Regions from separate parts of the Ancylobacter sp. SL191 genome, predicted to be linked through region 1. Evidence: predicted binding sites of a transcription regulator. Region 1 holds the regulator's gene; each other region holds the start of a gene.
The links. The regulator HrcA, encoded in region 1, represses chaperone genes, less so after heat shock. The targets are predictions, from matches to a motif close to GTTAGCACTCNCNNNNNGNGAGTGCTAAC.
Positions count from the first base shown of each region.

Region 2: a site for HrcA is predicted at 6,254-6,282, ahead of groES (co-chaperone GroES). Genes of this name have one in related genera too.
Region 3: a site for HrcA is predicted at 5,256-5,284, ahead of groES (co-chaperone GroES). Genes of this name have one in related genera too.

Region 1 is NZ_CP113056.1:1,035,587-1,045,103, forward strand. It holds gene gshB (glutathione synthase) at 1-654, opposite strand, end outside; gene OU996_RS04625 (YraN family protein) at 760-1,161, opposite strand; gene rsmI (16S rRNA (cytidine(1402)-2'-O)-methyltransferase) at 1,127-2,029, opposite strand; gene OU996_RS04635 (penicillin-binding protein activator) at 2,224-3,447, shown strand; gene hemW (radical SAM family heme chaperone HemW) at 3,448-4,623, opposite strand; gene rdgB (RdgB/HAM1 family non-canonical purine NTP pyrophosphatase) at 4,616-5,266, opposite strand; gene rph (ribonuclease PH) at 5,269-5,982, opposite strand; gene hrcA (heat-inducible transcriptional repressor HrcA) at 6,131-7,231, shown strand; gene grpE (nucleotide exchange factor GrpE) at 7,311-7,919, shown strand; gene OU996_RS04665 (hypothetical protein) at 7,927-8,889, opposite strand; gene OU996_RS04670 (alpha-ketoglutarate-dependent dioxygenase AlkB family protein) at 8,998-9,517, opposite strand, start outside.
Region 2 is NZ_CP113056.1:2,945,306-2,954,822, reverse strand. It holds gene OU996_RS13460 (transglutaminase family protein) at 1-497, shown strand, start outside; gene OU996_RS13455 (peptidase) at 586-1,332, shown strand; gene OU996_RS13450 (SDR family oxidoreductase) at 1,665-2,420, shown strand; gene OU996_RS13445 (DUF2235 domain-containing protein) at 2,417-3,829, opposite strand; gene OU996_RS13440 (exopolysaccharide biosynthesis protein) at 3,909-4,538, opposite strand; gene OU996_RS13435 (linear amide C-N hydrolase) at 4,741-5,784, shown strand; gene OU996_RS13430 (usg protein) at 5,811-6,116, opposite strand; gene groES (co-chaperone GroES) at 6,415-6,729, shown strand; gene groL (chaperonin GroEL) at 6,778-8,418, shown strand; gene OU996_RS13415 (MFS transporter) at 8,667-9,517, opposite strand, start outside.
Region 3 is NZ_CP113056.1:4,475,936-4,485,452, forward strand. It holds gene cydB (cytochrome d ubiquinol oxidase subunit II) at 1-451, shown strand, start outside; gene OU996_RS20535 (ribonuclease HII) at 482-1,126, opposite strand; gene OU996_RS20540 (MarC family protein) at 1,270-1,893, shown strand; gene OU996_RS20545 (dienelactone hydrolase family protein) at 1,918-2,841, opposite strand; gene groL (chaperonin GroEL) at 3,162-4,802, opposite strand; gene groES (co-chaperone GroES) at 4,904-5,200, opposite strand; gene OU996_RS20560 (phasin) at 5,444-5,935, opposite strand; gene OU996_RS20565 (phasin family protein) at 6,212-6,619, opposite strand; gene OU996_RS20570 (ATP-binding protein) at 6,939-9,517, shown strand, end outside.

The DNA.
Region 1 (9,517 bases):
GAAGACGCCGTCGATCAGGATGATGCGCTTGTCCCCGGCGCTAACCGCCGGAAGAAACTGCTGAATCACCCAAGGCTCGCGGAAGACCTGCGCAAACATGTCGTAGAGCGAGCCGAAATTCAGGTCGTCGCGGGTGAGGCGGAACACCGAGGAACCGCCATGGCCATAGAGCGGCTTGGCGACGATATCGCCGAACTCCTCGCGGAAGGCCTTGATTTCATTGAGATCCCGCGTGATCAGCGTCGGCGGCATCAGGTCCGGGAATTCGGTGACGAAGATCTTTTCCGGAGCGTTGCGCACATGGGCGGGGTCGTTGACCACCAGCGTGCGCGGATGCACCCGCTCCAGCATATGGGTGGCAGTGATGTAGTTGAGGTCGAAGGGCGGATCCTGCCGCATCAGGATCACGTCGAAGCTGGCGAGCGGCACCCGCTCGGCCTCGCCGAGGGTGAAATGATCGCCCTTCACATCGCGCACCTCGACCGGGTTCACCGTCGCGAAGGGCACGCCGTCGCGCATGGCGAGGCGGTCCGTCGTGTAATAGGCGAGGCGATGGCCGCGCGCCTGCGCTTCCAGCATCAGCGCGAAGCCGGAATCGCCGGCGATGTTGAGGCGGTCGATCGGGTCCGTCTGGATGGCGACGTTCAAGCTCATGGAAAATCCGCTTCAGGATCAAGGGCGCGAGGCGCCGGGTCGGCTCCTGATGTAGCCCCTCGCGGGGCGATGCGCCACGGCATTGCAGGCACGGGAGGGCCGGGATCACTCCGCCTCGAAGGCGCCCGCGATATGTTCCGGCGGCCGGCCGGGCGCGACCAGCACGACGTCCAGCCGCATGTCGAACCCGGCGAATTCGGGATGGTCGGCGAGGAAGATCTCCGCCGCACCGGCGATACGCCGGCGCTGGCGCACGAGGAGCGACTCTGCCGCGCCCGCCAGCGTGCGGCGGGCTTTCACTTCGACGAAGACGAGGAGATCCTGGCGGCGGACGATCAGGTCGATTTCGCCGCGGGCGGTCTTCACGCGGCGGGCGAGGACCGAAAAGCCCTGAGATTCAAATAGATTAGCGGCCGCGACTTCGGCTGCAAGGCCGCGCGCGAAAGCCGCCTGTCGGGCCGGTGTGGCCACCCTAGTCGTCCTGCTGGAGAGCGAGCGCGCGGGCATAGACGGCGCGGCGCGGCAGGCCGGTCGCCACCGCCACGGAGGCCGCCGCGTCCTTAACGGAGAGCGTCGCCAGCGCCCGGCGCAGCGCGGCATCGACATCGGCCTCGGAGGCCTCCTCGGCCAGCGGCGGGCCGATGACCAGCACGATCTCGCCCTTCGGCGCCCCGACCTCGGCGTAATGGCCGGCGAGCGCGTCGAGCGGGGCGCGCCGCACCTCCTCGAAGGTCTTGGTCAACTCCCGGCAGACGGCGGCCGGGCGCGGCCCAAGCCCGGCGGCAAGATCGGCGAGGCTTTCCGGCAGGCGCGGGCCGCTCTCATAGATTACCAGCGTCGCCGGCAGCGTCTTGAGCTCGGCGATGCGGGTCTGCCGCGCCCCGCTCTTGGGCGGCAGGAATCCCTCGAAGAAGAAACGGTCGGTCGGCAGCCCCGCCGCCACCAGTGCGGCCAGGCTCGCCGAGGCTCCCGGCAGCGGCACCACGCGGTGGTTGCCGGCAATGGCGGCGGCGACCAGCTTGTAGCCGGGATCGGAGACCAGCGGCGTGCCGGCATCCGACACCAGCGCCACCATGCCGCCCGCCTCGAGCCGGGCGAGAATGCGCGGGCGCATCTGCTCGGCATTGTGATCGTGATAGGCGACCAAGGGCGTTTCGATGCCGTAACGATCCAGCAGGCGCCGCGTCACCCGCGTGTCCTCGCAGGCGATGAGATCGGCGCCGGCGAGCGTCTCCAGCCCGCGCAGGGTGATGTCGCCGAGATTGCCGATCGGCGTCGCCACGATATGCAGGCCGGGCTGCGGGCGCGGCGCGGGAAGGCTCTGGCCGGCAAGGCGGAAGACGCGCGAACGTTCGACGGGAGCGGGAGTATCCATGCGGGGAGTGTAGAGCCGGCCTTCCCGGCGGAAAAGCAAGGGCATGGCGGTTTTTCGCCGGTGCGGAGGGTGGATATGTCGCCATTTGATTCCCGCGCCGCGCCGCATGAGGTGACAGGCAAGCGCCCCTCGCCTTACAACAGCGCACGGGCCGCATCAGGCGGGCCATGAGCAGGGCCGGGCACAGCACAGGCATGCAGGACGAGAGCACAGGGCGCCGCGGCGGCCTTTTCACCCGGGGCACCAGCCGGCGCGCCGTCCTTCTCGGCGCGGCGAGCGCCATCCTCGCCGGTTGCGGCTCGATGCGCGATACGGCGCCGCCGCAGGCAAGCCTGGCTCCGGTCGAGCCGGCCACGCCGCAGCTTCCGGCCAACGTGCTGGGCACCGGCACCACCAAGATCGGTCTCATCCTGCCGCTCGGCGCCAGCGGCAATGCGGCGGTGGCCGCGCAGTCGCTGCGCAACGCGGCGGAAATGGCGATTGCGGAATTCACCGGCGCCAATATCCAGCTCATCGTCAAGGATGATGGCGGCACGGGGCCGGGCGCACAGGCCGCGGCGCAGCAGGCGATCGACGAGGGGGCGCGGGCCATCATCGGCCCGGTCTTCGCCCACACCGTCGCCGCCGCCGGGCAGGTGGCGCGCCAGCGCGGTGTGCCGCTGGTCGGCTTCTCCACCGACACCAATGTGGCGACGCAGGGCGTCTATCTGCTGAGCTTCCTGCCGCAGACCGATGTTGACCGCGCCGTGCGCTACGCCGCCTCCACCGGCCGGCGCAGCTTCGCCGGGCTGGTGCCGGACAACGCCTATGGGTCGGTGGTCGAGGCCGCCTTCCGCGAGACCGTTCCGGTCGTCGGCGGGCGGGTGATCGGGCTCGAGCGTTACGCCACGGGCGGCAATGGCTATGCGGAAGCCGCCCGGCGGCTCGCCGGCTCGGCGGCGCAGGCCGATGCGCTGTTCCTCCCCGATGCGGCGGACGCCGTGCCGCAGATCATCCAGGCGCTCGACGCCGCCGGGGTGAACCTCTCCGGCAAGCAGCTCATCGGCACCGGCTTGTGGGACGACCGCAAGCTCTTCGCCGCGCCGTCGCTCACCGGGGGTATCTTCGCCGCGCCGGACCCGGCCGGTTTCCGCGCCTTTTCCCAGCGCTATCAGGCGCGCTATGGCCGCGAGCCGGTGCGCACGGCGACGCTGGCGCATGACGCGGTCTCGCTCATGGCGGCGCTGGTCGCGGCGCAGGGCGAGGCGGGCATCACCGATACGGCGATCCAGAACCCCTCGGGCTTCACCGGCGTGGACGGCATTTTCCGCTTCCGCGCCGATGGCACCAATCAGCGCGGCCTCGCGGTGATGCAGATCGGCGGCGGCACCACCCAGATCGTCAGCCCGGCCCCGCGCAGCTTCGCGCAGGCGAGCTAGTCACGCCGCGAGATCGGCGACGATGGCGTCGAGCACGGGAAAGCCGAGCGGCGTCACGCGCAGCCGGTCGCCCGGCATGTCCTCGACCATGCCCTCCTCGACCAGCGCCGCAACGCGGGCGGGATCGAGATCGCGCCCGGCAAGGCGCGCATAGCGCTGGCGGTCGATGCCTTCCTTAAGGCGCAGCCCCATCAGCAACAATTCGTCCGCCTGCTCGGGCAAGGACAGTGCTTCTTCGCTGACGATGGCATGGCCCTGCGCCTCGACGCGGGCCGCCCAGTCCTCGGGGCCGCGCAGGGTGGAGGTGGCGAGCCGCCCCTCCGGCGTGTCGATCCGCCCATGCGCGCCGGGGCCGACGCCGGCATATTCGCCATAGCGCCAATAGAGCAGATTGTGCCGGCTCTCCGCGCCAAGCCGGGCGTGGTTGGAAATCTCATAGGCCGGCAGCCCGGCCGCCGTGGTGGTCTCCTGCGTCGCGTCCCACAAGGCGCGGGCGAGATCGCCGTCGGGAATGGTCAGCTTGCCGGCCGCATGGAGCGCGGCGAAGGGCGTGCCTTCCTCGATGGTGAGCTGATAGAGCGAGAGATGCTCGCAGCCCTCATTGATGGCCCGGCGGAGTTCCGCGCTCCAGGCTTCCGGCGTCTGGTTCGGGCGGGCATAGATGAGATCGAAGGACACGCGCTCAAAGGCAGCGCGGGCCACCGCCACCGCCTTGAGCGCCTCATCCGCCGTGTGCATCCGGCCGAGCGCCTTGAGCGACGTATCCTCCAGCGCCTGCACGCCAAGCGAGACGCGGTTGACGCCCGCCGCCCGGTAGCCCTGGAAACGCCCGGCCTCGACGCTGGTGGGGTTCGCCTCCAGCGTTACCTCGGCTCGCGCATCGAGCGGCCAGGCGGCATCGATGGCGGAAAGGATCGCCGCGACGGTCGACGGCTCCATGAGCGAGGGCGTCCCACCGCCGAAGAACACACTCTGCGTGCGGCGCTGGCCGGTCGCCGCGCGCATATGGGCGATCTCGGCGCGAAAAGCGGCGACGAAGCGCGCCTGATCGGGCGGAGCATGGCGCACATGCGAATTGAAGTCGCAATACGGGCATTTGGCCTTGCAGAACGGCCAATGCACATAGACGCCGAAGCCGGGATCGACCGGCGGCGGCGATTGCCCGGTCTCAGTCAAACGTCGCCCCGAGGCAGGCCTTCGCGAGCGAGATGAAGGCACGGGCGCGGTGCGACAGGCCACGGCCGAGCGGCGGCAGGCCATGCTTCTCGGCGCCGCTCATCTCGCCGAAGGTGCGGTCATGGCCGTCCGGCTGGAACATCGGGTCATAGCCAAAGCCGGCGGGTCCGCGCGGCGGCCAGACCAGCGTGCCCTCGACCACGCCCTCGAAATCCTCGACATGCCCGTCGGGCCAGGCGAGGCAAAGGGCCGAGATGAAATAGGCGCGGCGCATGTCCGGTAGATTGGCGCCGGCGTCGCGCAGCTCGTCCTCGACCCGGCTCATCGCGGCGTAGAAGTCCTTTTCTGGCCCGGCCCAGCGGGCGGTGTAGAGACCCGGCGCGCCGCCGAGCGCATCGACGCACAGGCCGGAATCGTCGGCGAAGGCTGGCAATCCCGTGGCATTGGCGGCGGAAATCGCCTTGATGCGGGCGTTTTCCTTGAAAGTGAGCCCCGTCTCGTCCGGCTCCGGCAGGTTGAGATCGCCGGCCGAGACACACTCAATGCCATAGGGCGCGAGCAGGCCGCGCATTTCTTCCAGCTTGCCGGAATTATGCGTGGCGATGACGACGCGGCCGGTGAGGCGACGGGGACGGGGTTCCATGGTCAGGCGACCGCCAATTTCTGCAGATCGACGAGCTTGCCGATGCCCTTGCGGGCGAGGCCGAGCATCGCGGTGAACTCATCTTCCGTGAAGGGGGTCTTCTCGGCCGTGCCCTGCACCTCGACGAAGCCGCCGGTGCCGGTCATCACGAAATTCACGTCCGTATCGGCCTGCGAATCCTCCGCATAGTCGAGATCGAGGCGCGGATCGCCATCGACGATGCCGCAGGACACCGCCGCCACATGATCGCGCAGCGGAATGGTCGGGATCATGCTGCGCGACTTCATCCAGCTCAGGCAGTCATGCAGCGCGATCCAGGCGCCGGTGATGGAGGCGGTGCGCGTGCCGCCATCGGCCTGGATCACGTCGCAGTCGATGGTTATCTGGCGCTCGCCGAGCTTTTCGAGGTCCACCACGGCGCGCAGCGAGCGGCCGATCAGGCGCTGGATTTCCTGCGTGCGGCCGGACTGCTTTCCGGTCGAGGCTTCGCGGCGGGTGCGGTCATGGGTGGCGCGCGGCAGCATGCCGTATTCGGCCGTCACCCAGCCCCGGCCCTGCCCCTTCAGCCAGGGCGGCAGGCGCTCTTCCAGCGTGGCGGCGACCAGCACATGGGTCTCGCCGAACTTCACGAGGCAGGAGCCTTCCGCGTGACGCAGCACGCCGCGCTCGAAGCTGACGGCACGCATCTCGTCGGACGAGCGGCGGGAAGGGCGCATGGGAAACTCTCCTTGGCGTTGTGGCGCCCTTTTACGGGGGCGGGACAGGCCGCGCAATGACCGGCCCTCTCACCATCTCGGCCCAGCGCCTTGAATGGCGGCGCCGATTGCCGAAATATGGTGTCCGCATCTCTCAACAGGCAGCGCGATGGCCCTCGATTCCCTGCTCTCCGCTTCCGCCCCGCAGCTCGCCCGTCTCGACGAGCGCTCGCGGGAGATTTTCCGCCAGATCGTCGAGACCTATCTCGCCACCGGCGAGCCGGCGGGCTCGCGCAATATTTCGCGCCTCATCCCGATGACGCTGTCGCCGGCCTCGGTGCGCAATGTCATGGCGGATCTGGAAGCGGCCGGGCTCATCTACGCCCCCCACACCAGCGCCGGGCGCCTGCCGACGGAGCTGGGGCTGCGCTTCTTCGTCGATGCGCTGCTCGAGATCGGCGACGTCTCCGAGGAGGAGCGCAACTCGATCGAGACGCAGGTGCGCGCGGCGGCGCAGGGGCAGACGGTGGACGGGGTGCTGGCGGAAGCCTCGAACCTGCTCTCCGGCCTCACCCGCGGCGCGGGCGTGGTGACCAGCACCAAGAGCGACGGGCGGCTGAAGCATATCGAGTTCGTGCCGCTCGATCCGACGCGGGCGCTGCTGATCCTGGTGTCGGAAGACGGCGAGGTCGAGAACCGCCTCGTGCCCCTGCCCGCCGGGCTGCCTTCCTCGGCGCTGGTCGAGGCGACGAACTTCCTCAATGCCCGCACGCGCGGGCGAACCCTCGCCGAGCTGCGCAGCGAGGTGGAGCGCACCCTCGCCGCCCGGCGCGCCGAGCTCGACGAACTCACCGCGCGCCTGGTGGAAACGGGGCTCGCGAGCTGGTCCGGCGGCGACCGGGCCGACCGGCAGCTCATCGTGCGCGGCCAGACCCGTCTGCTGCACGATCTCCGGGCGATCGAGGATCTGGAGCGCATCCGCCTGCTGTTCGACGACCTCGAATCCAAGCAGGAGGTGGTCGATTTGCTCGGCCGGGCCGAGGAGGCGCAGGGCCTGCGCATCTTCATCGGCTCGGAGAACAAGCTGTTCTCGCTCTCCGGCTCCTCGACCATCGTCGCGCCCTATCGCGACGGGCAGGGCCGCGTGCTCGGCGTGCTCGGCGTCATCGGCCCGACACGGCTCAACTATGCCCGCATCGTCCCGATGGTCGATTTCACGGCACGGGTTGTGGGACGCGTGCTGAGCCGTTCGGGGTTTGACGCGGCTTGATTTTTGCGGCCCGGAACCCGATATGGCGGGCGACGATGGCGCCTGTCTGCGCCCGCCCGACATTTCCGACGAGGTACCGATGAGCGAAGACACCCGCAATCCGGCGGAACAGCCCGAGACCCTGGCGAGCGTTCCTCCCGAGGCGAGCGACGCGCCGGGTGCGCCGGAAGATATCGCCGCCCAACTCGCAGCCGACAATGAGCGCCTTCAAGGCGAGGTCGCGAGCTTGAAGGACAAGTTCCTGCGCGCCTTCGCCGAGGCCGACAATGTGCGCCGCCGCGCCGAGCGCGAGGTCGCCGACGCCAAGGTCTATGGCATTACCGGCTTTGCCCGCGACCTGCTGAACGTGGCGGATGATTTCGAGCGCGCGCTCGGCACCATCGATCCGCAGGCGCGCGAGCAGGCGGATGGCACACTGAAGACCCTGCTCGACGGCATCGAGTTGACCTCCCGCGCCCTGAACCATGCCCTCACCAAGCATGGCGTCGCCCGCATCGAGGCGGAAGGCACGAAGTTCGACCCGAACCTGCATCAGGCCATGTTCGAGGTGCCGAACCCGGACGTGCCCTCGGGCACGGTCGTGCAGGTGGTGCAGCCCGGCTACACGATCGGCGGGCGCGTGTTGCGCCCGGCCATGGTCGGCGTTGCCAAGGGCGGCCCGAAGGCCGCCCCCGCCGGCGAGGGCTGATACCCGATCAGCGCAGTTCGATGCCGTCGCGCAAGGCGCGCATGGCATCGAACTCGGTGCCGAACATCGCTTCCGGCGCCACGCCCACCATGCGCAGATAGCCGGTGCGGCCGAAACGCAGCCATTGTGCCACCTTCACCGGCTTGCCCGACTGCTGGTCGAACGCCTTGCCCACGAGCTCGAAGCCGGGCTGTCCGCCGATACGCAGCGGCCCACCGCGCTCGACCCGCAATTCCTTCACGCCCGGCACCGACGAGATTGCCCGCTTGGCGAGGCTCTCGCGGTCATCCTCGCGTATCTCGCCGCGCGCGGCCGAAATGATGAAGAAGGGCTGGCCGGCGACGTCCACGGCCTTGCTGTCGGCGCCCTCGCCGCCCTTGACCTTGGCGAGCAGCACGGCGGTGCCGCCCAGCACCTTGAGCACACGATAGCCCTCAAGATTGCCGATGGTGAAAGGCAGGCGGGCCAGAAGCTCCTCCTGGCTGGGCGGGACGCGCAGGGTCACGGTCTTCAGCGCCGCCTCGATCACCGCGTCGGGATATTTGGCGGAGGCCGTCTCGGGGAACTGGACCGTCACCATGGCGGTAAGATCCTTGCCACCGACCAGCAGGATCCACTTCTTCAGCGCCACCGGCCCGACACTCTGGAAACCGACGAGCAGCAGACCCTTCTCGCCACCGGGCAACGCCACATCGCGACGCTGCTCGATGGTCACGCCCTTGCTCTGCAAGGCCTCGGGCTCGAAGGTGCGGATGATGTCGGCATAGGCGGCCGGAGGCATTTCCAGCATCAGGATCGCTGCCTTGGCCTCGCGGTCCTCAAGGCCGGCGACACCGGGAATCTCGCTCATGCCGGGGGGTGGGGCGATGCCGATCAGACCCTGATTGGGAAACACGACCTGAGCCATGGCCGCGACGGGGGCGAGAAGAAGCAACAGGCTTCCGGCAAGGGCGCAGAGCTGACGGCGCATTCGGTATCCTTCGGCTGATGGCGGCTCGGACCGCCCGATCGCGGCCCCGGTCTTGGCGGGGCAGGCGAGGTTGGGGAGGATGACGTTGCTTTTATCCCTGTTCGAGCGTCAAGGCGGCGGAATCTCGCCGGCATCGCCCGGATTCACGCGCCGTAACGTCAGATTGATCCGGCCGGGCTGCTTCAGCAGGGTCGAACTGCCGGCGATAACGCGATCAATACCGTGAAAGGCGAGGCGGCTCGGCCCAGAGAGCACCAGCGCATCGCCCGATTCGAGGCGGATGGAGCGCGTGGCATCCTTGCGCGACGTGCCACCAATGCGGAACACCGCGGTATCCCCTAGCGAAAGCGACAGCACCGGAGCGGTAAACTCGCGCTCGTCGCGGTCCTGATGCAGCCCCATGCGGGCGCCGGGGGCGTACCAGTTGATCAGGCAGGCCTCGGGCGCGAGCGCCGTTTGCGCGAGTTCCGCCCAGGTGCGGGTGAGTACATCCGGCATGGCCGGCCAGGGCTCAAAGGTCTCGGGATGCGTCGGCTGGTAGCGATAGCCGGTCTCGTCCGAGACCCAGCCGAGCGGTCCGCAATTGGACATGCGCACCGAAAAAGGCGTCCCGGTGCGCGGCATACGG
Region 2 (9,517 bases), 1.9 Mb from region 1:
CCGCCGGCATCGAGGACCGCATCGCCCGGCTGCACGCGCTGATGGAAGCGATCGGCGCTCACATGGCCTTTGATCCCGAGCCGACGCAGGCGACGACCACCGCCAAGGAAGCCTTCGCGCTGAAGCGCGGCGTGTGCCAGGATTACGCGCATATCTTCATTGCCGGGGCGCGCCATATCGGCATCCCCGCCCGCTATGCCAGCGGCTACATCGTCACCGACGGGGCCGCGCAGTCGCAGACGCAGGGCCTCGCCCAGCTCCAGGGCGCCGCCGCGCAGGCCGGCCATGGCTGGGCCGAAGCCTATGTGGATGGTCTGGGCTGGGTCGGGTTCGATCCGACCAATCTCCAGTGCCCGACCGAGGCCTATGTCCGCCTCGCCGTGGGTCTCGACTATCTCGGCGCCGCTCCGGTGCGCGGCAACCGCTATGGTGGCGGCGAGGAAAATCTCTCCGTCGCCCTCACCGTCGACCAGTCGAGCCGGCAGATTCAGGGCTGACGGTTGCCGGCCACAAAAGCGCCCCGCTATAAGGGCGCGTAATGGAATGCCGCGCGCCACAGGCCGTGGCCAGGGGGAAGTGCCTGCGATGACCTATTGCTGTGGTCTTCTGGTGCGTGACGGCCTCGTCATGATTGCCGACACCCGGACCAATGCCGGGCTCGACAACATCTCGACCTTCCGCAAGCTGCACGTCTTCGAGGAACCGGGCCGCCACATCATGGCACTGGCGACGGCGGGAAACCTGTCGATCTCGCAGGCCGTCATCAGCACCCTGCAGGAGGGGCTGGAAAACCCGGAGACCGGCAAGAAGGACACGCTGACCAGCGTCAGCAGCATGTTCCGCGCGACGCAGCTCGTCGGCGCAGCCATCCGGCACGTCCACCGGCTCTATGGCGAGGGCCTCAAGGAATCCGACATCCGCTTCGATGTCTCCTTCCTGTTCGGCGGGCAGGTGAATGGCGGGCGGCTGCGGCTGTTCATGATCTACGCGGCCGGCAATTTCATTGAATGCACCGCCGACACGCCGTTCCTGCAAATCGGCGAGCATAAATATGGCAAGCCGGTGCTGGACCGCTCCATCACCTTCGAGACCGACCTATATGACGCGCTGAAGTCGGGCCTCATCTCGATGGATTCGACCATGCGCTCCAATCTCGGGGTCGGCATGCCCATCGACATCCTCGTCGCGCGCCGCGATGGGGGGCAGTCGGAACTCAATTACCGGATCGAACCGGGCGAACCCTATTTCCACGATCTGCGCGAGCGCTGGTCGGCCGCGCTGCGCGCCGCGCACACCTCGATCCCTCGCCCGCCCTATGGGCGCAATCGCTAGACCGACATCAACGCGCAAAGGCCGCCGATGCGGGTTGCAGCGGCGGCCTTCGGCTGATGATCGTCCTGCACCCGTCAGGTGAGCAGATACAGCAGGATGATGATCGGAATCGGGATACCGATGAGCCACATAAGAATACCGGGCATGATTGCTCTCCTCGACTGAGTAATTCACCGGCGGTGCTGTCTCGTTTCACCGCATTCGACTTATCTTCTGCGCTGATAACGCCATGGGCTCTTGCGGGTTCCCTGGCGTGACGCATCCCGCCAGCCGCTGCTGGCCTTGCCGGCGACGCCATGCCGGGAACATTTCGACGCCTCGGGAGGAAAAACATGACCACGCCCCGTATCGCCCTCGTCACCGGCGCCGGCACCGGCATCGGCAAGGCCGCCGCGCTCGCGCTCGCCGAATCCGGCTTTGAGGTTGTTCTGACCGGTCGCCGCACGGAACCGCTGGAGGCGGTTGCGGCGACCATTGCCGCCACCTCCGGGAAGGCTCACCCCATCGCCGCGGATGTGGCGGACGCGGCCTCGGTGCGCGCGCTGTTCGACGAGATTGCCCGCCGTTTCAAGCGCCTCGACGTGCTGTTCAACAATGCCGGCGGCTGGTCGCCGGGCATGCCGATCGAGGACATCCCGCTGGAGGACTGGCAGCGCGTGGTGACGGTCAACCTCACCGGCGTGTTTCTCTGCACCCAGGCCGCCATCCGCCTCATGAAGACGCAGACTCCCAAGGGCGGGCGCATCATCAACAATGGCTCGATCTCGGCGCACGCCCCGCGCCCGCTCACCGCGCCCTATACCGCCACCAAGCACGCGGTCACGGGCCTCACCAAGCAGGTCGCGCTGGAAGGCCGGGCGCACAACATCGCCTGCGGACAGATCGACATCGGCAATGCCGACACCGACATGGCGGTGAAGATGAAGACCGGCATTCTTCAGCCCAACGGCCAGATCATGGTCGAGCCGACCTTCGACCCGGTCCATGCCGGCCGCGCCGTTGCCTATATGGCCAGCCTGCCGCTCGACGCGAATGTGCTGACCATGACCATCATGGCCACCAACGCGCCGTTCGTCGGGCGGGGCTAGCGAACGGTCTCCGCCGTGGCGCTCTGCACCTTGGCAGCCGCAGCCTCCGGCGTTGCGGCTGCCGTGCGGGACGACTTGTCGGTCTTCACCGCCGCGGCCCAAACGTTGCGCGCCTTGTCCAGTTCCGCCCGATACGTCTGGGGCAGCGCCGCCCGCAATTCGTCGAAATCGGCCGCATTGCCGATCCAGTCGAGCGGGCGGTTCTGCTTGCCGACGAAGCCGAGCGCGATCTTTGGCCGTGGCAGAACCGTGTGGGTCGGCGCGAAGAACGCCTCCAGCGCGGCGCGCAGGTTCGGCGGATCATAAGCGCCACCCGCTTCGTTTTTCCCGTCGGTCAGCCGGGCGAGCGCACTGAGATGGATGTGCTCACCGATGGAGCGGGCCTGGGGCGGCAAGCCAGCGACACGCACCCCGGCTCCACGCGGGCGTTGCTGGGCGATCACGCGATACGTCGGATCGTCGCGGTCCATGAAAAATAATGGCGACTTGCGTGACTCATGAATGTCAGGGCTGTCTTCGCCTTGCAACGCCTCAAGCTCACCCGGCCGAAAAACGGGGCCATGTCCCGCGGGTGTCAACGCGTCGAGCCGTTTCAGCATCCACGCCAACGTCAGAGCGCCGATACCCCCGGCCTGATAGCCACCGCCAATGTCGGAATGCACGCCCGGAAACCACACCTGCTCGACCGCCGTGAATCCCGCATGCTGCGGCACCTGCCAGAGTGCGGGAGGGTACCACCGCCGCTTCTCGTCAATCGCCACAGCATGCAGCGACACGTCGATAATCGAGGATAGAGCCGTGTCGTGAAACTCGTAGCGCTCGCGATTTCTCCGAAAGACACTTCCGGGGATACCTAGCGAGCCCACGGTGTCGAAAACGCCGAGACCGCGAATACGTACGCCGTCATGGGTGAGCGTGCGCAACCATACCGTGTCCGCCGGGTAGCGGTCCTTGGGCGGCGTCCGGTAGAGCTCCCACACCGTCTGTTCATTCTGCGTCGTGCAATTCTCGGCCTTGAGCAGCCCGCTCGCGCCGATATAGCCGGCAAGGCTGCGCGCGGTGAAGGCACCGCGCGAGAAGCCGAAAATGAAGATGTCATCGCCGGGGGCGTAGAACTGGCTGAGGAAGCGGTAGGCTTGGCGGACATTGACGTCGAGGCCCGAGCCGGTCGCGCCGTCGAAGCTTCTCTTCAGCTTGCTTCCGCCGGTGCCCACGCCCTCGTCATAATAGATGCGCTGCTCGACGCCATCGGTAACGCCCGGCTGCAGCATGTCGCGCAGCCGCACGATGTTGGTGATGTCCTCGCTGTTGGGATCGTTCCAGGTGCCGTCAAGGCAGAGGATGAGCCGGCGCGGCAGGCGCTTAATGGCTGTTCGATCGGCCGACGGCTCGGTTGATTTCGCACTCATGACGCCCCCCGTCATTGCGGAAGCATCATCATAAGGGTTGCATTTTACCAAACGCAACTCTGAGTTTATTCACACACTCTCAGATGACGGCGAGCGCGCCCTGGAAGATCAGCCAGCTCAGAAGACCCATCACGCCGAGGCTGACAAGGCTGGCGACCAGGCCGGCGGCGATGAAGGCGCCGTCGCGCTCGACGAGGCCGAGTCCGAGGATGCACACCGCGATACCCGGCGGCAAATTGCCGAAGATCGGGATCGGCAGCATCAGCAGGAGGCCCAGCACGACCACCACGCCGCCCAGCACGAGACGCGCGGCGGCGCTGGAGAAATAGGCCAGCCGCGGGCGCGAATAGGCCTCGAAGCGGCGGATCCATTTCAGCGCGCCATGGACGATCTTCTCCAGCAGCGTGCGGGAAATGGTGCGGGCCGCCAGCCAGCGCGGCAGCCACAATTCGTCACGCCCCAGCAGCATCTGCACGCCGACGAGGCACAACAGCACGCCGCAGATCACCGGAATGCCCGGCGGCATGGGCAGGCAGTTCGGCAGGCCGAGCAGCAGGATGGACAGGCCGAAGGCGCGGTTGCGCAGGGCATGCACGATCTCGCCCACGCCGATGCGTTCCGCCGAATGGGCGGTCACGATCGCCGAGAGCAGCTCCGAGGTGCGGGGCGAGCGATGATCCACGATGGGCGGCCCGGTGCCTTCAGTCATGCCTTGGGACACCACCACGGCACCCAGTTCCGCCGCCCTCATAGCACGGCGAAAGCGGCAAGGAGAGGGCACATGCGCCAAATCCATCTGCCACACACCCCACGTGAAACGCCGTTCTTCATGGAAAGGCAACGCCTCACCCCTACCGGTGTTACCGTCGCCGGGGTTCTGTCGGCGCGAAGCAGCCTTGAGGAGAGGTCTCGTGAAACGCTTTCATCGTCTTGGTCTCGCCGCCTGTGCGGCGCTCGCGCTCAGCAATCTTCAGGCCGAGGCCTGCACCCGCTTCGTCTATGAGACGGGAACGGGCGGCTACATCGTCGGTCGATCAATGGACTGGATGGCGGATCCCGAAACCGATCTTTGGTCCTTCCCGCGCGGCATGGCGCGCAATGGCGGCGCGGGCGATGGGTCGATCACCTGGACGTCCAAATACGGCTCGGTGATCGCCTCCTTCTACAATGTGGCGACCGTCGACGGCATGAACGAGGCGGGCCTGATGGCCAATACGCTCTATCTGGCGGAGAGCGACTATGGCGACGCGAAGGCGTCGGGCAAGAAGCTGATCTCGGTCGGCGCCTGGACGCAATATGCGCTCGACAATTTCGCCACCGTCGCCGAAGCGGTCGAGGCCCTTTCGAAGGAGCCCTTCGCCATCGTCGCGCCCGTGCTGCCCGACGGCAACAAAGCGACCGGCCACCTCTCGCTGGCCGACAAGACCGGCGACAGCGCCATCTTCGAATATGTCGATGGCAAGCTCGTGATCCATCACAGCCCCAAATACACGGTGATGACCAACTCGCCGCCCTTCGACCAGCAACTGGCCATCAGCACCTACTGGAAGAACATTGACGGGCTGGACTTCCTGCCGGGCACCATCAACTCCGCCGACCGCTTCGTGCGCATGAGCTGGGCACTCAACGCCACGCCGAAGCAGAAGGAGGAGCCCCTGGCCGTGGCTTCCGCCTTCTCGCTGATCCGCTCCATCTCCGTGCCGCTCGGCCTCGCCTCGCCCGGCAAGCCGAACATCGCCGCCACCATCTGGCGCTCGATCGGGGATCTTGGCGCGAAGCGCTATTATTTCGAGTCGGCCTACAGCCCCTCGATCTTCTGGGTGGACCTGGACAAGCTGAACCTCGCGGCTGGGGCCAAGCCGGCCCGCCTTGACCTCTCGACCCATCCGGTCCTCTCCGGCGAGGCGTCGGCCCGCTTCGCACCCAGCGAGCCGTTCCCCTTCCTCGCCCAGTAAGGCGCGCCACAGGCCGGCGGGGTGTCTCAGTGCATCTGGAACACCCCGTCGACCGTGCGCAGTTCCGCCGGCTTGATCAGCCTTGAATGCGCAATGGTGACCGAGTGCAGCGGCCCTTCCAGCTCGCGCTTCCAGAAGTCGAGAAAGCGGTTCAGCTCCGGGAAATGGGGATAAAGGTCGTAGTGCTGCCAGAGATAGGTCTGCAGCAGCGCCGGGTGGTCCGGCATGCGGTAGAGGATCTGGGCGGTGGTTAGGCCATAACCGGCGAGCTGCCGGACGAAATCGGCCGATGCGGGACGCACGCCAGGTGCGGCTGCTTCACGAGATGCCATGCGGAACCTCCTTTCGCTGACGTCCCGAGTTGAGCGCACGAGGCTTGCGCGAACAAGTCCAAAGATCGAGTTTCACGTTTAATATCAGGGCACTAGCAGCATGAATGACAGAGTGCTGACAGCGACGCCGCTGACGACTTGGCACTCACTTCATCGGACTGCTAAATTTTTCGTGCCATACCCTTGCGCCCCCTCCGCCCCCCGCCTAGATGTCCTCGCGGTAGCGTGATCGGCACCGTTCCGGCCGATCCGCCGCCATGAAACCAGATGATCGTTCAAGCTTTTCTGGAGAGAACCGATGAAGTTCCGTCCCCTGCATGACCGTGTGGTGGTCAAGCGCGTCGATGCGGAAACCAAGACCGCGGGCGGCATCATCATCCCCGACACCGCCAAGGAAAAGCCCTCGCAGGGCGAGGTGGTTGCGGTGGGCCCGGGTGCCCGCGACGAGGCCGGCAAGCTCGTTGCGCTCGATGTGAAGGCCGGCGACCGCGTGCTGTTCGGCAAGTGGTCCGGCACCGAGGTCAAGATCGACGGCGTCGACTACCTGATCATGAAGGAGTCCGACATCCTCGGCGTGATCGACGACAGCGCCTCCGCCAAGAAGGCGGCGTGACGCCCGAACGCCCGACGCAAGTCGTAACGCATCACCGGAGTTAAAGACATGTCTGCCAAAGAAGTGAAATTTGCGGGCGACGCGCGCGAGAAGATGCTGCGCGGCGTCGACATCCTCGCCAATGCGGTGAAGGTGACCCTCGGCCCCAAGGGCCGTAACGTCGTGATCGAGAAGTCCTTCGGCGCCCCGCGCATCACCAAGGACGGCGTCACCGTCGCCAAGGAGATCGAGCTCGAGGACAAGTTCGAGAACATGGGCGCCCAGATGGTGCGCGAAGTGGCCTCGAAGTCCAACGACCTCGCCGGTGACGGCACCACCACCGCCACCGTGCTCGCCCAGGCCATCGTGAAGGAAGGCGCCAAGTCCGTCGCCGCCGGCATGAACCCGATGGATCTGAAGCGCGGCATCGACCTCGCGGTCGAGGCGATCGTCGCCGATCTCAAGAAGAACGCCAAGAAGGTCACCTCGAACGAGGAGATCGCCCAGGTCGGCACCATCTCCGCCAATGGCGATTCCGAGATCGGCAAGTACCTCGCCGAGGCCATGCAGAAGGTCGGCAACGAGGGTGTCATCACCGTCGAGGAAGCCAAGACCGCCGAGACCGAGCTCGACGTCGTCGAGGGCATGCAGTTTGACCGCGGCTACCTCTCCCCCTACTTCATCACCAACGCCGAGAAGATGCGCGTGGAGTTCGAGGATCCCTACATCCTCATCCATGAGAAGAAGCTCTCGGGCCTGCAGGAGCTCCTCCCGGTCCTCGAGGCCGTGGTGCAGACCTCCAAGCCCCTGCTGATCATCGCCGAGGACATCGAGGGCGAGGCGCTCGCCACCCTCGTCGTCAACAAGCTGCGCGGCGGCCTCAAGGTCGCGGCCGTCAAGGCTCCCGGCTTCGGTGATCGCCGCAAGGCCATGCTGCAGGACATCGCCGTCCTCACCGGCGGCACCGCCATCTCCGACGATCTCGGCATCAAGCTCGACAGCGTGACCCTCGCCATGCTCGGCCGCGCCAAGAAGGTGGTGATCGAGAAGGAGAACACCACGATCGTCGACGGCACCGGCGCCAAGGCCGACATCGAGGCCCGCGTCGCGCAGATCAAGGCGCAGATCGAGGAGACCACCTCGGACTACGACCGCGAGAAGCTGCAGGAGCGTCTGGCCAAGCTCGCCGGCGGCGTCGCGGTGATCCGCGTCGGCGGCGCGACCGAGGTCGAGGTGAAGGAGAAGAAGGACCGCGTTGACGACGCGCTGCACGCGACCCGCGCGGCCGTCGAGGAAGGCATCCTGCCGGGCGGCGGCGTGGCCCTGCTGCGCGCGATCAAGGCGCTCGAGGGCGTCGTGACCGCCAACCCGGACCAGAAGACCGGCGTCGAGATCGTCCGCAAGGCCATTCAGGCCCCGGCCCGTCAGATCGCCAGCAATGCCGGCGAGGACGGTTCGCTGATCGTCGGCCGCATCCTCGAGAAGGACAGCTACGCCTACGGCTTCAACGCCCAGACCGGCGAGTATGTCGACATGTTCAAGGCGGGCGTCATCGACCCGGCCAAGGTTCTGCGTTCCTCGATCCAGAACGCCGCCTCGGTCGCCTCGCTGCTCATCACCACCGAGGCGATGATCGCCGAGCTGCCCAAGAAGGCCGGCGCCGCGGCCCCGGCCATGCCGGGCGGCGGCATGGGCGGCATGGACTTCTGAGGAAGCTCCGAAGCCGCCCGGCACCCGCAAGAACCGACGTCGGCCAAGGCCGACGTCTCGGGCGGCGGCATGGGCGGCATGGACTTCTGAGGAAGCCCATTCGCCCACGCTGACTTCTTGAGACCAAAGCCGGGCAAGCCCGGCTTTGGTGGCGGCATGGACTTCTGATCGACACTCGTTCGCCGCAAGGCTGACGATTACAAAGGGCGCGGCGCAAGCTGCGCCCTTTTCGTTTGCAGCGCGCGCGATCAGGCGGGCTCGCGCGCCGCACCGGCGATCGTGTCGAGGCTATCGTCCGCCGCGCGCTGGTGCAGGCGTTCGAGATCCGCGCCCATGGTCTCCACCCGGAACGCCCAGGTGATCGCCGCGCCGGCAAAGGAGGTCAGGGCGAGGCCGATCAGCAGCGCGGTGGTGCCGATATCGGCCAGCAGGATGGGAAACAGGAACGCGGTCAGCACCGCGCCGATCTTGCCGGTGGCGGCGGCCAGCCCCGCGCCCTTGCCGCGCACGCGGGTCGGAAACACCTCGCCGGCGATCAGATAGGTCTGCGCGTTCGGGCCGACATTGGTCATGAAGTTGAACAGCATGAAGCCGGCAAAGATCAGCAGGGTGCGGCCGGGATCGGGATAGTAATGCGACATGGCGGCCAGCAGCAGGCCGGCGGCGCAGCCGATGAAGCCGATGATCTGCAAGGGAATGCGCCCCACCCGGTCGGCCAGCAGCACCGCCGCGAAGATACCGGCGATCAGCAGCGTGTCGATCAGCGCCGCGCCCTCGGCCGCCAGCACCTGGCTGGCGACGATGTCGGTCACGTCATGAGTGACCGGCCCGCCATGGCCGAAGGCGGCGGCGAGGATGGTGGGGGTGAACAGCCCGATGCCATAGGTGCTGAGATCCTGCATGAACCACGGCACGGAAGCGAGGATCGTCGCCCGCCGGTTGCGGCGGGTGAACAGCTCGCGCCAGCCGGAGGCCCCGGCTCCGTGTCCTGACGCCCCTGCCCCGGCGGCGGGCGTCGCCAGCTCGACCTGGTGCGGATAGGCGGGCTCGCGAGAGAGCAGCCGGGCGGTCTCGTGCGCCGCCTCCATCGTCCGCCCCT
Region 3 (9,517 bases), 1.2 Mb from region 1:
CGCCGCCCGCCATGCCCGCGGCCACGCCAAGCTGCTGCTGCCGACCGTGCTGGTGTTCATGGCCATTGTCAGCCTGTGGACGCCGATCGCCTTCCCGCGCATCGCCGACCGCTGGTTCACCACGCCGAACCTGTTCTACCTCGCCCCCGTGCCGCTGCTGACGCTGCTGCTCGCCTGGTTTGTCTGGCGCTGGCTGGAGGAAGGGCGCGAGAACCGGCCGTTCTTCGGCGTCATCGGCCTGTTTCTGCTCGGCTATCTCGGCATCGGGATCTCGATCTTCCCCTATCTCATCCCGCCGAGCCTGACGGTGTGGGAGACCGCCGCCGCCCCCGCCAGCCAGATCTTCATGCTGATCGGCACCATCTTCATGCTGCCGATCGTGCTGGGCTATGTCGCCTTCGTGTACTGGCTGTTCCGCGGCAAGGTGCGCGAGGGCGAGAGCTACCACTAGCTGCCCGCCAAACCTCCCGCCGGCGGGCGATCACTCCGCCGGCGTCATCCGCGCGCGGATCGGCGCGAAGGAGGTGCGATGATGCCGGCACACGCCGAGCGAGGCCAGCGCGGCCTGATGCTCCGGGGTGCCATAGCCCATGTGCCGCTCGAAGCCATAGCCGGGATGGGCGACGCCGAGCGAGGCCATCAGCCGGTCGCGCGTGACCTTGGCGACGATGGAGGCGGCGGCGATGGAGGCGACGAGCCCGTCCCCGCCGATGATGGCGCGGGCCACGCAATTCACCGGCGGTATATCATTGCCATCGACCAGCACGAGACGCGGCCGGCGCGGCAGGCCGGCGGTCGCCCGCGCCAACGCCCAGAGCGTCGCCTGCCGGATATTGTGGGTGTCGATCCGCACGGGCGGGGCGAAGGCAAGCGACACTTCGGCAGTGGCGCAGATCACCTCGAACAGCTTCTCGCGCTGGGCCAGCGTCAGGCGCTTGGAATCGTCGAGACCTTCCGGCACGCGCTCGGGATCGAGCACGACGGCGCAGGCGACCACCGGCCCGGCAAGCGGCCCGCGCCCGACCTCGTCGGCGCCGGCCACCGGCACCTCGCCAGCCGCCCAGGCGGCGCGCTCATGGGCAAAATCAGGTTTACGGCGGGGCTCCGCCCTAGGTCTCGCAGCCATCGGATCCCGTGATACCGGCACGACTCATGCCCCCGGAACGGGGAGCGCGCGCACCATGCCGCCGGCGCACGACAGACGCAACGGCACCATTGGCAAGGTGCGGGAATGCGCCTAAGCCTGCCGTCATCGGCGGGGAGAAGCCCATGAACATCTCGGAGCGTATCGAGGAATTCGTCACCCTCTGGGTGGTGATCGATCCCCTCGGCACGCTGCCGGTCTTCCTTGCCGTGACCGCCACGCTCGACGCCGCCTCACGGCGCAAGGCGGCGGTGCTGTCGACACTGGTCTCCTTCGGCGTGCTGGTTTTCTTCGCCATGGCCGGCCACTGGCTGCTGCGGGCGATGGATGTCTCCATCCATTCCTTCCAGATCGCCGGTGCTATCGTCCTTTTCCTGTTCGCGCTCACCATGATCCATGGCAAGAGCCACACCGACGCGCAGACCCCAGCCGAGACCAGCCCGATGGAGATCGCCATCTACCCGCTGGCGATCCCCTCCATCGCCAGCCCGGGCGCCATGCTGGCGGCGGTGGTGCTGACCGACAATGCCCGGCACAATTTCCCCGACCGGGCGCTGACCATCGTCGTGTTCAGCATCGTGCTGCTGATTACGCTGCTCATCATGCTGGCCGCCGGCCCGCTCGGCCGGCTGATCGGGCGCGGCGGCGCCTCGATCATCAGCCGCGTCATGGGCATGATCCTGGCCGCGCTCGCCGTGGATCTCGGCCTCAGCGCCGCCGCGGACTGGCTGAATCTGCCGCCGATCTGATCCCGCCTCAGGTCTCCGCCGACGTCACGTCTCCACCGGCGGCGGGGCGCCGAGGTGCTTGGCGAAAAAGTCGAGCGTGCGGCCCCAGGCGAGCTCGGCGGCGGCGGGATCGAAGCGGGTCGGGCTGGTGTCGTTGTTGAAGGCATGGTTCGCGCCCTCATAGACATAGATCGTGTAGTCCGTGCCAGCCTTCTTCAGCGCGTCCTCATAGGCCGGAATGCCCTCATTGATGCGGTTGTCGAGCCCTGCATAGTGCAGCAGGAGCGCGGCCTTGATGTCCGCCACGCGCTCAAGCGGCGGCTGCATGCCGTAATAGGCAACGCCCGCCTTCAACTCGGGGCTCGCCTCCGCCAGCAAATTCAACATCGCCCCGCCCCAGCAGAAGCCAACGGCCCCGACGGCGCCCGTCGAATCCGGATGCGCGGCGAGAAAGGTCACGGCATCCACCGCGCGCATCACCGTGGTCGGGCGGTCCAGCGCGGCGATCATCTCGCGCCCGCGATCCTCATTCTCCGGCGTGCCGCCATCGACGGAAAGGAAATCGACGCCGAAGGCGAGATAGCCGGCAAGCGCCATGCGCCGCGTCACGTCCTTGATGTGCGGGTTCAGACCGCGATTCTCATGGATGACGATCACGCCCGGCCGCTTGGCCGCCACGCGCCTGGCCCGCACGAGGTATCCTTTGACCGTCGCGCCGCCGGACTCATAGCTCGCCATGGTGATCTCAAGCCGGGGATCATTGTCCTCGACAATGGCGGCGCGGGCATAGTCGTTCATCAGCGCCGGCAGCAGTGCGCTGGCCGCCGCGACCGAGCCGGCCAGTGTCGCGAGCCGCTCCATGAACTCGCGTCGATCGAGCTGGCCATGCGTGAAGCGGTCATAGAGATCGATGATGCGCTGGTCCAAGCTGCCCTCCCGCCTGCTGTTGGACGATACGGCGCGCAGCATGGCCCGGCGACGACGCCGGGGCACATCAGAAGTCCGGGAGCGGTATCATCGCGCCGCAACGAAAAAGGGCGCCGCTCGCGCGACGCCCTTCATTCTTGTCACAGGCTGTGCTGGTGGGCTTCGATCAGAAGTCCATGCCGCCCATGCCACCGCCGCCCGCCCAAGTCGGCTGTTGCCGACTTGGGGTTCGCGTCAGGAAGCCGGGCGGCTTTATCGACGTCCTCAGAAGTCCATGCCGCCCATGCCACCGCCGCCCGCCCAAGTCGGCTGTTGCCGACTTGGGGTTCGCGTCAGGAAGCCGGGCGGCTTTATGGACGTCCTCAGAAGTCCATGCCGCCCATGCCACCGCCGCCCGGCATGGACGGGGCGCCGCCGCCGGACTTAGGCAGGTCGGCAACCATGGCTTCGGTGGTGATCAGCAGGCCGGCGATCGAGGCGGCGTCCTGCAGGGCGGTACGCACGACCTTGGCCGGATCGACGATGCCGGAGGCGATCATGTCGACGAACTGCTCGGTCTGGGCGTTGAAGCCGAAGTTCTGGTCCTTCGACTCCTGCACCTTGCCGACCACGATCGAGCCTTCCACGCCGGAATTCTCGGCGATCTGACGGATCGGGGCCTCAAGCGCGCGCAGCACGATCTTGATGCCGGCGGTGATGTCCGGGTTGTCGGAGGTGATCTTCTCGACCGCCTTCTTGGCGCGCAGCAGGGCAATGCCGCCGCCGGGGACGATGCCTTCCTCGACCGCCGCGCGGGTGGCGTTGAGGGCGTCGTCGATGCGGTCCTTCTTTTCCTTGACCTCGACCTCGGTCGCGCCGCCGACGCGGATCACCGCGACGCCGCCGGCGAGCTTGGCCAGACGCTCTTGGAGCTTCTCACGGTCGTAGTCCGAGGAGGTCTCCTCGATCTGCTGCTTGATCTGGGCGACGCGGCCCTCGATGTCCTTCTTCTTGCCGGCGCCGTCGACGATCGTGGTCTTTTCCTTCTCGATCACGACCTTCTTGGCGCGGCCGAGCATGGCGAGCGTGACGCTCTCAAGCTTGATGCCGAGCTCTTCCGAGATCACCTGACCGCCCGAGAGGATGGCGATATCCTCGAGCATGGCCTTGCGGCGATCACCGAAGCCGGGGGCCTTGACGGCCGCGACCTTGAGGCCGCCGCGCAGCTTGTTGACGACGAGCGTGGCCAGGGCCTCGCCCTCGACGTCCTCGGCGATGATGACGAGCGGCTTGCCCGACTGCACCACGGCTTCGAGAACCGGCAGGATCGCCTGAAGGCCCGAGAGCTTCTTGTCGAAAATGAGCAGGTACGGATCTTCGAGATCCACCGTCATCTTCTCGGGATTGGTCACGAAGTACGGCGAGAGGTAGCCGCGGTCGAACTGCATGCCCTCGACGACGTCGAGCTCGGTCTCGGCGGTCTTGGCTTCCTCGACGGTGATGACACCCTCGTTGCCGACCTTCTGCATCGCGCCGGCGATCATCTCGCCGATCGTGGCATCGCCATTGGCCGAGATGGTGCCGACCTGAGCGATTTCCTCAGTGTTCTTCACCTTCTTGGCGCGCTTCTGGATGTCCTTGATGGCCTCGATCACGGCGAGGTCGATGCCGCGCTTGAGGTCCATCGGGTTCATGCCAGCGGCCACGGACTTGGCGCCCTCGCGGACGATCGACTGGGCCAGCACGGTCGCGGTGGTGGTGCCGTCACCGGCGAGGTCGTTGGTCTTCGAGGCCACTTCGCGCACCATCTGGGCGCCCATGTTCTCGAACTTGTCCTCGAGCTCGATCTCCTTGGCGACGGTGACGCCGTCCTTGGTGATGCGCGGGGCGCCGAAGCTCTTGTCGATGACGACGTTGCGGCCCTTCGGGCCGAGCGTCACCTTCACGGCATTGGCGAGGATGTCGACGCCGCGCAGCATCTTGTCGCGCGCATCGCTCCCGAATTTTACGTCCTTGGCAGCCATCAGGCCTACTCCTTGGAAAGAGGATCAGTCCCGGCGCGGCGCCCGAAGGGCGGCATCACGGCACGGGACATCAGGGTCGGTTCGTCAGGCGAGGCGACGCCTCAGCCGACGATGCCGAGAATGTCGGATTCCTTCATGATCAGGACGTCCTGACCGTCGATCTTCACTTCGGTGCCGGACCACTTGCCGAACAGCACCTTGTCGCCGGACTTCACGTCGAGCGGGACGAGCTTGCCGGCCTCGTCGCGGGCGCCCGGGCCGACGGCGATGACTTCGCCCTGGGAGGGCTTTTCCTTGGCGCTGTCGGGGATGATGATGCCGCCTGCGGTCTTCTCTTCCGCATCGAGGCGCTTCACCACGATACGATCATGCAGGGGACGAAACTTCAGCTTGGCCATCTGGCGCTCCTCGGATCTTCCGCTCTGGCGCCGCCGTTGGCGCCGTTGGAATGGCTTTAGCACTCTTTCGTTCCGAGTGCCAAAGCCGGTGCGGAGATAGGTAGCGCCGGGTGGGGTGTCAAGCCGCCTGCTGCGGCGAAAATAGGGACGACGCAGCGGCAACGAGGCGCCATTCACGCAAAAAGCCCGGCCGTGGCGGACCGGGCTTTGCGAGTTGGTATCAGCGTTCCGGCGGACCGGGGCTCAGGAGGCTTTCTTGATCGACTTCTCGACCGAGGCCTTGATCGGCTCGGCGGTCTCGGCGGCAACCTTCTGGGCGATCGTCGAGAGTTCCTTGGCCTGCGCCGAGAGAACGTCGAACTGCTTGCGCATGTGGCCGGTCGAGAGCTCGACAGCCTCGGACACGCTCTTGGTGCCGAGCAGCGCGCCGACATAGTCGAAGGCCGCGTTCACATTGGCGCGCAGCGACTCGAGCGCCACCGCATTGTACTCGGCCACGCCCTTGGACGCGGTGGTGTAGGTGTCCTCGAGCAGGTCGGTGGTCTCTTCAGCGTTGGTCTTCATCTTCTCATACGCCTCACGAGCGGTTTGGACGCTCTTCTCCGCCATTTCGCGAACCACGGCCGGCACTTCGAGATTGGCCAGGTCGATCTTCGGCAGGGCGGATTCAAAAGCGGCGGTGGCCGCCTTGGCAGTCTTCTTCGCTGACGGCGGAACGGTGGTGGCGTCAACCATGATTTTTCTCCTCGCGTTCGCGGGTCGTGACAAACAAGGCGGCCAGCGCATCCGCGCATGGCTGCGACCGCCTTCGACTTGGCCGACGCGGCATCCCGAGGAGCCCACCCAAGTCGCACACTCTAATTGTGCAATGCAATATCATATTGCAATGCACAATCAAGCCCGTTTGGCCGATTTTTTTGCGCTCTGGCGCCAAAATGCGCACACACTGACGTTACGGCACATACGGGCCGGAACGCAGGGGAAGGTCGCCTGCCCGACGCGCGATCAGGATCAGGTGCTCTTGGCCTTGGACGCGCCGGGCTTGGGTGACGCCGGCGCGGCGCCGGGCGCCGTCGCTGCCGCCTGCGAGCCCAGGAGCTTCGCCTGCTCGGTCAGGCGCTCGGCCTGCTCTTTCACATAGTCGGCGTGCAGCCGCGACCACTCCTCGACGCTGGAGGCGCGGGCAAGCCGGGCCGCGAAGTCGAAGCCGGCCGCGATGTTGTCCTCGGCGAATTTCAGCGTCGTGCGCCCCATATCGCGCGCGCTGTCATGGGCGACATCGACCTGCCGGCCGGCATCGTCCAGCGCCTTGTGCGCGGCGCTGATGAAGCCATCGATCGCCGCGCGGGCCTGATCGACGCCCTGCTCGGCGATGTTGCGAAGTTCCGGCGGCACGTCCAGCTTCGGGCCATTGGCCATCGTGCATTCTCCTGCGCGTCGCAGCCATCATCCTAGCGGCAACCTGTGGGCGGTCCATTCGCGTTGCTGCCTACGACTAAAGTATTGAGCTGCAGCCTCCGCGCAACAAAATTCGGCCGCGAAAGCCCCGTCCGGTGCAACGGCTGGTTAACCGGGATCGGTGGCGTCCGGTTAACCGGAAAGTACGAAGGTGCGCGTGGTCTTGCCCGCCGGCGTGGCGCCGTGGCGGGGGGCGCATTATCCTTTGCGGAAGGGCGCCTGTCCGCCGGACGCGCGCCTGCTTCCTTCAATGTCCCTTGGGGACACGACTCGGGCGGTTATGAGCATACCGACGGACGGGCATCCTTCTTCGGCCGCTGGCGCGGACGCCGCCTTGCGCGCGCTCGCCGCCGCGAGCCTTGCCGCGCCCGCCCCGGCCGTGCTGCTGCGCCTCGACGGCTCGCTTATCGCCGCCAATGCCGGCGGGCGCGCTTTGCTCGGGCGTCTGCCGCCGCCGGACGAGGTGAGCGCCGCCGCCGCCCGCATCGCCGCGACGCTGCGCCCCGGCCGCCCGGCGCGGCTGGAGCGCCTGCGCCTCGCCGGTCGGCTCACGCCCACAACGCTCGCCTGCTCGCTCCTCGCGGCCGGCTCCGCCCGCGCCCTGCTGATGATCTCTCTCGACGCCGCCCCCGCCGGCCGCCACACCCCTTCCCCAGAGGCGGAGGCCCCGGCCGCACCGCCCACGCCGGAGGCCGCCCCCGCGCCGCTGCGCTTCACCTGGCGCACCGACCTTCAGGCGCGCTTCACCCAGCTCGATGCCCGTCTGGCCGAGGCGCTGGAGCAGCCGGCGGACAACCTGATCGGCCGCGACTGGAGCTTGCTCGGCGCCATCGAAGCCCACCGCGCCATTCTCGAAGGCCGCAGCTTCACCCGCCTGCCCGTCCTGCTGCGCACCCCGCGCGGCGACGCGCTGGATGTCGAGCTTGGCGGCGCCCCGGTGCGCGGCGAGGGCATGCGCGGCTATGGCATTGTCAAGGGCCGCCGCGCTCTGCCGACCGGGACACCAGCGCTCCCGCCCTTGCCGCCGGTGATGGCTCCCGCGAGCGTGGCGCCAACGCCTGTCCCGCCGCCCCCTGCCCCCGTCGCTCCGCCTCCCGTGCTCCCGCCGGAACCGGTGGTTGAGGCCCCCCGCGCCCCGGTGGCCGAGCCGGAGGAACCCGCGCCGGTACGGGTGACGCTCAGCATCGTCCCCTCCTCGCCGAACGTCGTGCCGCTGCGCGGGCCGGCGGAGAATGGCGCGCGGACCTCGTGGGAAGGCCTGTCCACCGGCGAACGCAACGCCTTCCGCGAGATCGCCCGTGCCCTTGGCGCGCGGCTGGAAGGTGTCGAGGATTTCCCCGAGCCCGCCCGCCCCAGCGACGCCCCGGCCACTCCAGCGCCGGCCTCGGACCAGGACGCGTCGGCACCCGCCGATCTGGCCGAAACCTCGTGGATCGCCGACCCGGCCGAAACCGCTCCCCCGCCCGCGCCGGAACCCACCCGCCGCGAGCCGGATGGCCTGCAGCGTCTCATGGCCGAGGGCGAACGCCCCATTCTCGACCGTCTGCCGGTCGGCCTCCTCGCCTTCCGCGGCGACCGGCTGCTCTATGCCAACCGCGCCTTGCTGGAATGGATCGGCCACCCGGACCTCGCCGGCATCGAGCAGGCCGGCGGGCTCGCCACACTGTTCGCCGGCGCGATGACGCCGGGGGCGGAGAACGGCCGCACCCTCAGCCTCGCCACGGCCGATGGGGGCACCGTCGCGGTGGATGCCCGCCTCATGTCCTCCCCCTGGGAGGGCGGCACGGCCATGCTCTATGTCCTCCACCGCAGCGAGCTGGTGGCGGATGCGGCGGGCGAGGAAAAGCTGCGTCAGGCGGAACTCGCCCTGCGCGAGGCCGAGACCGCGAGCCGCGAGCTGCGCTCCATTCTGGACACGGCCACCGACGGCGTGGTTCTGATCGACGCCGCCGGCACCGTGCTCAGCATGAACCACCCGGCGGAGGCGCTGTTCGGCTTCTCCGCGCCGGAGGTGACGGGCGAGAACTTCACCCTGCTCTTCGCCCCCGAGAGCCAGCGCGCGGCGGTGGACTATCTCGACGGCCTCGCCTCGAACGGCGTCGCCAGCGTGCTGAACGACGGGCGCGAGGTGATCGGCCGCGTGCGCGAGGGTGGGCTCATCCCGCTCTTCATGACCATCGGCCGCGTCGGCGACGACGCCACCAAATTCTGCGCCGTGCTACGCGACATCACCCAGTGGAAGCGCGCCGAGGAGGAACTGACCGAAGCCAAGCGCCTCGCCGAGCGCGCCAACATGGCCAAGTCCGACTTCCTCGCCAAGATCAGCCACGAGATCCGCACCCCGCTCAACGCCATCATCGGCTTCTCGGAAGTGATGATGGAGGAGCGTTTCGGCGCAATCGAGAACCAGCGCTACCGGGACTATCTGCGCGACATCCACGCCTCCGGTGGCCATCTCATCTCGCTGATCAATGATCTGCTCGATCTCTCCAAGATCGAGGCCGGCAAGCTCGACCTTGCCTTCACCAGCGTCCCGCTCAACGAGATCGTGCAGCAGAGCATGGCGATCATGCAGCCGCAGGCGAACCGCGAGCGCATCATCATCCGCTCTTCGCTGGCGAGCGAATTGCCGCCGGTGGTGGCTGACGCGCGCTCGATCCGGCAGATCGTGCTGAACCTCGTCTCCAACTCCATCAAGTTCACCCGGCCGGGCGGTCAGGTCATCCTCTCCACCGCCTTCACCGAGGAGGGTGAAGTGGTGTTGCGCGTGCGCGATACCGGGATCGGCATGTCGGAAGCGGATATCTCGGTGGCCATGGAACCGTTCCGCCAGCTCGCAACCTCGGGCCGCGCCGGCTC